DNA from 2 places in the Streptomyces sp. NPDC001851 genome. Region 1 is predicted to be linked to the other one. Evidence: riboswitches for the same ligand, from Rfam matches in the RefSeq annotation. Region 1 holds a riboswitch; the other holds the start of a gene.
The links. A riboswitch is a leader RNA that binds a small molecule or an ion and turns the genes downstream of it on or off. The one in region 1 is predicted to bind glycine.
Positions count from the first base shown of each region.

Region 2: another riboswitch for glycine. It lies ahead of gcvP (aminomethyl-transferring glycine dehydrogenase); the one in region 1 lies ahead of gcvT (glycine cleavage system aminomethyltransferase GcvT).

Region 1 covers NZ_JBEOYR010000003.1:51,972-55,733, reverse strand. Annotated here, with positions in the region: gene ABT171_RS05285 (enhanced serine sensitivity protein SseB) at 1-287, opposite strand, end outside; gene ABT171_RS05280 (AAA family ATPase) at 377-1,021, opposite strand; glycine riboswitch at 1,184-1,283, shown strand; glycine riboswitch at 1,284-1,396, shown strand; gene gcvT (glycine cleavage system aminomethyltransferase GcvT) at 1,439-2,566, shown strand; gene gcvH (glycine cleavage system protein GcvH) at 2,676-3,053, shown strand; gene glyA (serine hydroxymethyltransferase) at 3,068-3,762, shown strand, end outside.
Region 2 covers NZ_JBEOYR010000008.1:8,862-12,623, forward strand. Annotated here, with positions in the region: gene ABT171_RS13275 (MerR family transcriptional regulator) at 1-84, shown strand, start outside; gene ABT171_RS13280 (DNA polymerase IV) at 139-1,599, shown strand; gene ABT171_RS13285 (PRC-barrel domain-containing protein) at 1,521-1,892, opposite strand; glycine riboswitch at 2,012-2,106, shown strand; gene gcvP (aminomethyl-transferring glycine dehydrogenase) at 2,281-3,762, shown strand, end outside.

The sequences.
Region 1 (3,762 bases):
CCGGCCGCCTGGCGCAGCTGCTCCTCGGAGCTGAACACCGGGACGTACGTCTGGCCGCCGAGGTCCAGCGTGGGCAGGTCCAGCGGGCCGCTGTCGGGGCCGCCGCCGCTCGGCAGCGGGATCCACAGCAGGCTGCGGCCCAGGACCTCGATGATCCGGCCGGCCGCGGCGGGTATGCCGAGGGAGGCCGAGAGCACCTCCTCCAGCTCGTTGCCGGGCCAGCCGCCGTGGGGCTGGGGGTGCGCCTGTGCCGGGAAGTCCGCGGGAATGTCCGCCGGGAAGTCCATCTGCCTACCGCCTGCTGGAAATCTCTGCTGTGACCAAGAAGGCTAGCGGGTGGCGGTGACAGCCCCTCGCCGCGTGCACACCGTCCCCCTCATCCGGTGAACGCGATCCGCCGGAGCGCGTCGGCCGCCGTGCGGTCCAGCAGCACCGCGGCGCCGCAGCCCGCGGGCAGCCCGCCCCGCTCGACCGTGTCGAGCAGCCGGGCGGTCGTACGGCGGTGGCGGCGGAAGGCGTAGCGGGAGACGCCCCGGCCGCGGGTGCGCTGACCCTCGCGGGCGGTGTCGGGCGGGACGTCGAGCAGGAGCAGATGGAGGGTGCCGCCGCGGCGGCGTGCCGCGCGGGTGAGCCAGGCCCGCACCCAGGGCTGGGTGCCGCAGTCGTGCACGACGAGGCCCTCGCCGGTGCGCAGGGCGCGGCGCAGGCCGGTGTAGTGGGCGAGGCGGACCAGCGGGCGGTAGAGGGTGTACGGGAGCGCTCGGGGCAGGCGGGCCGCGAAGCGGTCGCGCGTGTCCTGGGAGTCGACGCGGCGGCCGGCGACCGCGCGCCGCATCAGGGTGGACTTGCCGCTGCCGGGCAGGCCGGTGATCACCACCAGGTCCTGGGGGCCGAAGAGCAGGACGTGCGGGCCGCTGCCGGCGCGGTCGCGCAGGTCGCGGACGACGGGGGCCGGCGCGGGGCGCTGACCCGGCACCGCGATGCCGGTGCCGGCGGTGGCGTACACCAGGGTCCTGTTCATCGTGATCTTCCTCCCCTGTCGGCCCGGTCATCCTCATGCCCGCGATGCGTAAAGAGAAGGTAATGAACGGGGGTGGTGGAGGGGTCCGCGTCCTGCCACAGGTCGGTTACAAAAGCAGGCTCGCCGTGCAATGATGTGGCCGCCAACTGCATACCGGCCGCTTGAATCCGCGCGGGAGAGTCCCTGGCAGCACTGATGCCGGGGCGCCGAAGGAGCAAGTCCCTCCCTTGAATCTCTCAGGCCCCGTTACCGCGCGGGCGAGGCACATCTGAAAAGCGGGCCGCTGCGACAGTGGCTCCACCCAAGGTGCAAGCCGTGATCGTCCCTGTGGCGGTCCTGGCGAACCTCTCAGGTTCCGATGACAGATGGGGAGGAACGTTCCTCGCCTGTCCTGCTTTCCTGGGAGACGACCGTCCGATGAGCAGTACCGAACCCCTTGAGCTGCGCCATACCGCGCTGGACGCGCTGCATCGCTCGCTCGGTGCGACGATGACCGACTTCGCCGGCTGGGACATGCCCCTGCGCTACGGCTCCGAGCGTGACGAGCACCTCGCCGTGCGTACGAAGGCCGGTCTCTTCGACCTCTCCCACATGGGCGAGATCACCGTCACCGGCGCCGGCGCGGCCGCCCTCCTCAACTACGCCCTGGTAGGCAACATCGCCTCCGTCGGCGTCGGCCGCGCCCGCTACACCATGATCTGCCAGGCCGACGGCGGCATCCTGGACGACCTGATCGTCTACCGGCTCGCCGAGACCGAGTACATGGTGGTCGCCAACGCCTCCAACGCCCAGGTGGTGCTGGACGCCCTCGTCGAGCGTTCCGCCGGCTTCGACGCCGAGGTGCGCGACGACCGGGACGCGTACGCGCTGATCGCCGTCCAGGGCCCCGAGTCCCCCGGCATCCTGAAGTCCCTCACCGACGCCGACCTGGACGGCCTGAAGTACTACGCCGGCCTGCCCGGCACGGTCGCCGGCGTCCCGGCCCTGATCGCCCGCACCGGCTACACCGGCGAGGACGGCTTCGAGCTGTTCGTGAAGCCGGAGCACGCCGTGGAGCTGTGGCAGGCGCTGACCAAGGCCGGCGAGGGCGTCGGCCTGGTCCCCTGCGGCCTGTCCTGCCGGGACACCCTGCGCCTGGAGGCGGGCATGCCGCTGTACGGGCACGAGCTGACCACGGCGCTCACCCCCTTCGACGCCGGGCTCGGCCGCGTGGTCAAGTTCGAGAAGGAGGGCGACTTCGTGGGGCGCGAGGCGCTCGCCGAGGCCGCCGCCAGGGCCCAGGAGAACCCGCCGCGGGTCCTCGTCGGGCTGGTCGCCGAGGGCCGGCGGGTGCCGCGCGCCGGGTACGCCGTCGTCGCGGGCGGCCAGGTGATCGGCGAGGTCACCTCCGGCGCCCCCTCCCCCACCCTGGGCAAGCCGATCGCCATGGCGTACGTCGACGCGGCGCACGCGGCCCCGGGCACCGCGGGCGTCGGCGTCGACATCCGGGGCAGCCACGAACCGTACGAGGTCGTGGCGCTGCCGTTCTACAAGCGCCAGAAGTAGACACTGGGCGCGGCCACTGTGTGACCCCGCGCACGTTTCCGCTGCTCATCAGCGGCTTCAGCAGTCCCCCCTTCATCAGCACTCCCGCGCGTACAGGAGAATTCAGGCCATGAGCAACCCCCAGCAGCTGCGCTACAGCAAGGAGCACGAGTGGCTGTCGGCCGCCGAGGACGGCGTCTCGACGGTCGGCATCACCGAGTTCGCGGCCAACGCGCTCGGCGATGTGGTCTACGCCCAGCTCCCCGAGGTCGGCTCCACGGTGACCGCGGGCGAGACCTGCGGCGAGCTGGAGTCCACCAAGTCGGTCTCCGACCTGTACTCGCCGGTCACCGGTGAGGTCACCGAGATCAACGAGGACGTCGTCAACGACCCGTCGCTGGTGAACTCGGCCCCCTTCGAGGGCGGCTGGCTGTTCAAGGTGCGCGTCTCGGAGGAGCCGGCCGACCTGCTCTCCGCCGACGAGTACACCGCCCAGAACGCCGGCTGAGGAGTCGTAGCCGTATGACCTCCCTGAACACGCCCCTGCACGAGCTGGACCCGGAGATCGCCGCCGCGGTCGACGCCGAGCTCGGCCGCCAGCAGTCCACGCTGGAGATGATCGCCTCCGAGAACTTCGCGCCGCTCGCGGTGATGGAGGCGCAGGGCTCCGTCCTCACCAACAAGTACGCCGAGGGCTACCCGGGCCGCCGCTACTACGGCGGCTGCGAGCACGTCGACGTCGCCGAGCAGATCGCCATCGACCGGGTCAAGGAGCTGTTCGGCGCCGAGTACGCCAACGTCCAGCCCCACTCCGGCGCCTCCGCCAACCAGGCGGCCCTGTTCGCGCTGGCCCAGCCCGGGGACACCATCCTCGGCCTGGACCTCGCCCACGGCGGCCACCTGACCCACGGCATGCGCCTGAACTTCTCCGGCAAGCAGTTCAACGTGGTCGCCTACCACGTGGACGCCGCCACCGGCCTGGTCGACATGGCCGAGGTCGAGCGGCTGGCCAAGGAGCACCGCCCGAAGGTGATCATCGCCGGCTGGTCGGCGTACCCGCGGGAGCTGGACTTCGCCGCGTTCCGCCGGATCGCCGACGAGGTCGAGGCCCACCTGTGGGTCGACATGGCGCACTTCGCGGGCCTGGTCGCGGCTGGTCTGCACGCCAACCCGGTGCCGTACGCCGACGTGGTGACCTCCACGACGCACAAGACCCT
Region 2 (3,762 bases), on a different contig from region 1:
GGCGAGCGCATCGACACGGGTGAGACCCTCGTCGGGCACAACCCGGCGGACGAGCTGGCGCGGCGCCGCAACCGGGCGGTCTGACGCCGCTCCCTGCCGGGCCGGGCATTGTCAGTGCCGTGGTGCAGCATCGGAGATGTGAGAAACGCGCCCACGATCCTGCATCTCGACATGGATGCCTTCTACGCCTCGGTGGAGCAGGCATCCAAGCCGAGCCTGCGCGGGAAGGCGGTCGTCGTGGGCGGCCTCGGACCACGCGGGGTGGTGGCCACCGCGTCGTACGAGGCTCGGGCCTTCGGGGTCCACTCGGCGATGCCCATGGCCCAGGCCCGCCGGCTGGCACCCAACGCCGCCTATCTGGTGCCGCGCTTCACCCTGTACCGGGCGATCAGCGAGCAGGTGATGGCGCTGCTGCGGGAGCTGTCACCGCTGGTGGAGCCGCTCAGTCTGGACGAGGCGTTCGTGGACCTGGAGGCCGGGGGGACGGCCTGGGACGAGGCGTCGGCGCGGCTGGCCGGGAGCAGACTCCGCGCCGACATCCGGGCGGTCACCGGGCTCACCGGGTCGGTCGGGCTCGCCGCCTCCAAGATGCTCGCCAAGATCGCCTCCGAGCAGGCCAAGCCGGACGGCCTGGTGGTCATCGAGCCGGGGTCGGAGCGGGCCCTGCTGGAGCCCATGCCGGTGCGGACCCTGCCCGGGGTCGGCCCGGCCACCGGCGACCACCTGCGCAGAGCCGGGATCACCACGGTCGGGGAACTGGCGGAGGCGGGCGAGGACGAACTGGTCCGGCTGCTCGGCAAGGCGCACGGGCACGCGCTGTACGCCATGGCCCTGGCCCATGACGAGCGGCCGGTGGTCGCCGAGCGCGAGGCGAAGTCGGTATCGGTGGAGGACACGTACGACGTGGACATCCATGACCGGCTGCGGATCGGCCTGGAGGTGCAGCGGCTCGCCGACCGGTGTGTGGGGCGGCTGCGCGAGGCAGGGCTGTCGGGGCGGACCATCGTGCTGAAGGTGCGGCGGTACGACTTCTCGACGCTGACCAGATCGGAGACGCTCAGGGGACCGACGGACGATCCGGCGGTCGTGCGGGAGGCGGCCGCGCGGTTGCTGGACTCGGTGGACACCACGGGCGGGGTACGGCTGCTCGGCGTGGGCGTTTCCGGGCTCGCCGACTACACCCAGGAGGACCTGTTCGCTCAGGCCATGCCGGTGCCTTTGGCGGAGGAGCCGGAGAAGGGTGCGGTTGAAGTCGTTGTGGAGCAGCCGGAGCCCGTCGAACGGCACTGGCGCGCGGGGCAGGACGTGCGGCATGCCGAGTACGGGCCCGGGTGGGTGCAGGGGAGTGGGCTGGGGCGGGTCACCGTGCGGTTTGAGACGCCGCAGTCCCCTCCGGGGCGGGTGCGGACGTTTCTGGTCGGGGATCCCGCCCTGGAGTCCGCGGATCCGTTGCCGTTGGTTGCTCCTTCCCACCCGCCCGCCCGTCTCGGTCAGCCGAGCAGTGGCGAGGATCAGAGGCCTCAGGTCTCCTCCGACCCCGCCAGCTTGCCGAAGTCGTGGTCCGGTACGGACGGAGGCGGGGTCACGTCCAGGCCGTAGTGGTGGTAGAGCTGGAGTTCCTGTTCGGGGGAGAGGTGGCGGCCCACGCCGAAGTCGGGGGCGTCCTTGATCAGGGCGCGGTCGAAGGGGACGTGGAGGGAGCCTTCGACCAGTTCGCTGGGCTCCAGGGGGACGAAGGCGTCCCGCGAGAACAGGCCGGTGCGTATGGCCGCCCACTCGGGCACGCCGGTCGCGTCGTCGAGGTAGACCTCGTCGATGGTGCCGATCTTGGTCCCATTGCGGTCGAACGCCTTGCGGCCGATCAGGTTGCGCGGATCGATCTCGGTCTGCACGGTCCCTCTCCCTCCTCTTGGTCGCAACACATCCGTAAGCACTACAAAAGAGCACATTCAGGGAGGCGGCCACTCGAAGGCTCGGGCGTTGACCTCGCTGGTAGGCTGACAGCGGCTGCTGACCCCGTGCGGGAGAGTCCTCCGACCACCTCGGAGGCGCCGAAGGAGCAAATCCTCCCCGGAATCTCTCAGGCTCACGTACCGCATGGACGAGGTCACTCTGGAAAGCAGGGCGGGTGTCGACGGCTCCCGCCCTCACCGACGGTGAAAGCCGGGGCCCTCGGGTACCCGGTGAAGCTCTCAGGTTGAGATGACAGAGGGGGAGGCCGTCGGGGTATCCGTACCGGGGTGCCCCTCGAAGGTCGCGTCAGACCAGGAGGCCTCCGCAATGACCGCCCATCGCATTCCGCTCTCGGAGCTCGAAGCGGGCATCCCGTTCGAGCAGCGTCACATCGGGCCGGACCAGGAGGCGCGGGCCAAGATGCTCGCGCACGTCGGTTACGGCTCCCTCGACGAGCTGACCGCCGCCGCGGTCCCGGATGTGATCAAGAACGCCGACGCCCTCGACCTGCCGGGCGCCCGCACCGAGGCCGAGGTGCTCGCCGAGCTGCGCTCGCTCGCCGACCGCAACCAGGTCCTCGACTCCATGATCGGCCTGGGCTACTACGGCACCTTCACCCCGCCGGTCATCCTGCGCAACGTCATGGAGAACCCGGCCTGGTACACCGCGTACACGCCCTACCAGCCGGAGATCTCCCAGGGGCGGCTGGAAGCCCTGCTGAACTTCCAGACCGTGGTCGCCGAGCTCACCGGCCTGCCCACCTCCGGTGCCTCCCTGCTCGACGAGGGAACGGCCGCCGCCGAGGCGATGGCCCTGTCGCGGCGCATGGGCAAGAACAAGAAGGGGCTGTTCCTGGTCGACGCGGACGTGCTGCCGCAGACCATCGCCGTCATCGAGACGCGTGCGGAGCCGACCGGTGTCGAGGTCGTCGTCGCCGACCTCAGCGAGGGCATTCCGGCCGCGGTGGCCGAGCGCGAGATCAACGGCGTGCTGATCCAGTACCCGGGCGCCTCCGGCGCCGTACGCGACATCAAGCCGGTCATCGACCAGGCGCACGAGCTGGGCGCCCTGGTCACCGTGGCCGCCGATCTGCTCGCACTGACCCTGCTGACCCCGCCGGGCGAGCTGGGCGCGGACATCGCCGTCGGCACCACCCAGCGCTTCGGTGTGCCGATGGGCTTCGGCGGTCCGCACGCGGGCTACATGGCGGTGCACGAGAAGTTCGCGCGCAGCCTGCCCGGCCGCCTCGTGGGCGTCTCCGTCGACGCCGACGGCAACAAGGCCTACCGGCTCGCGCTGCAGACCCGTGAGCAGCACATCCGCCGGGAGAAGGCCACCAGCAACATCTGCACCGCGCAGGTGCTGCTCGCCGTCATGGCCGGCATGTACGCCGTCTACCACGGGCCGGAGGGCCTGCGGACCATCGCCCGGCGCACGCACCGGTACGCCACGATCCTCGCCGCGGGTCTGAAGGCCGGCGGCGTCGAGATCGTGCACGGCGCCTTCTTCGACACCCTCACCGCGCGGGTGCCCGGCAAGGCCGCCGAGGTGGTCGCCGCCGCCCGGAAGAACGGGGTCAACCTCCACCTGGCCGACGCCGACCACGTCTCGATCGCCTGCGACGAGACCACCAAGCGGGCCCAGCTGGCCGCCGTGTGGTCCGCCTTCGGCGTCGAGGGCGACATCGAGGCGCTGGAGGCGACCGCCGAGGACACCCTGCCCGAGGCGCTCCTGCGCACCGACGCCTACCTCACCCACCCGGTCTTCCACCAGTACCGCTCCGAGACCGCGATGCTGCGCTACCTGCGC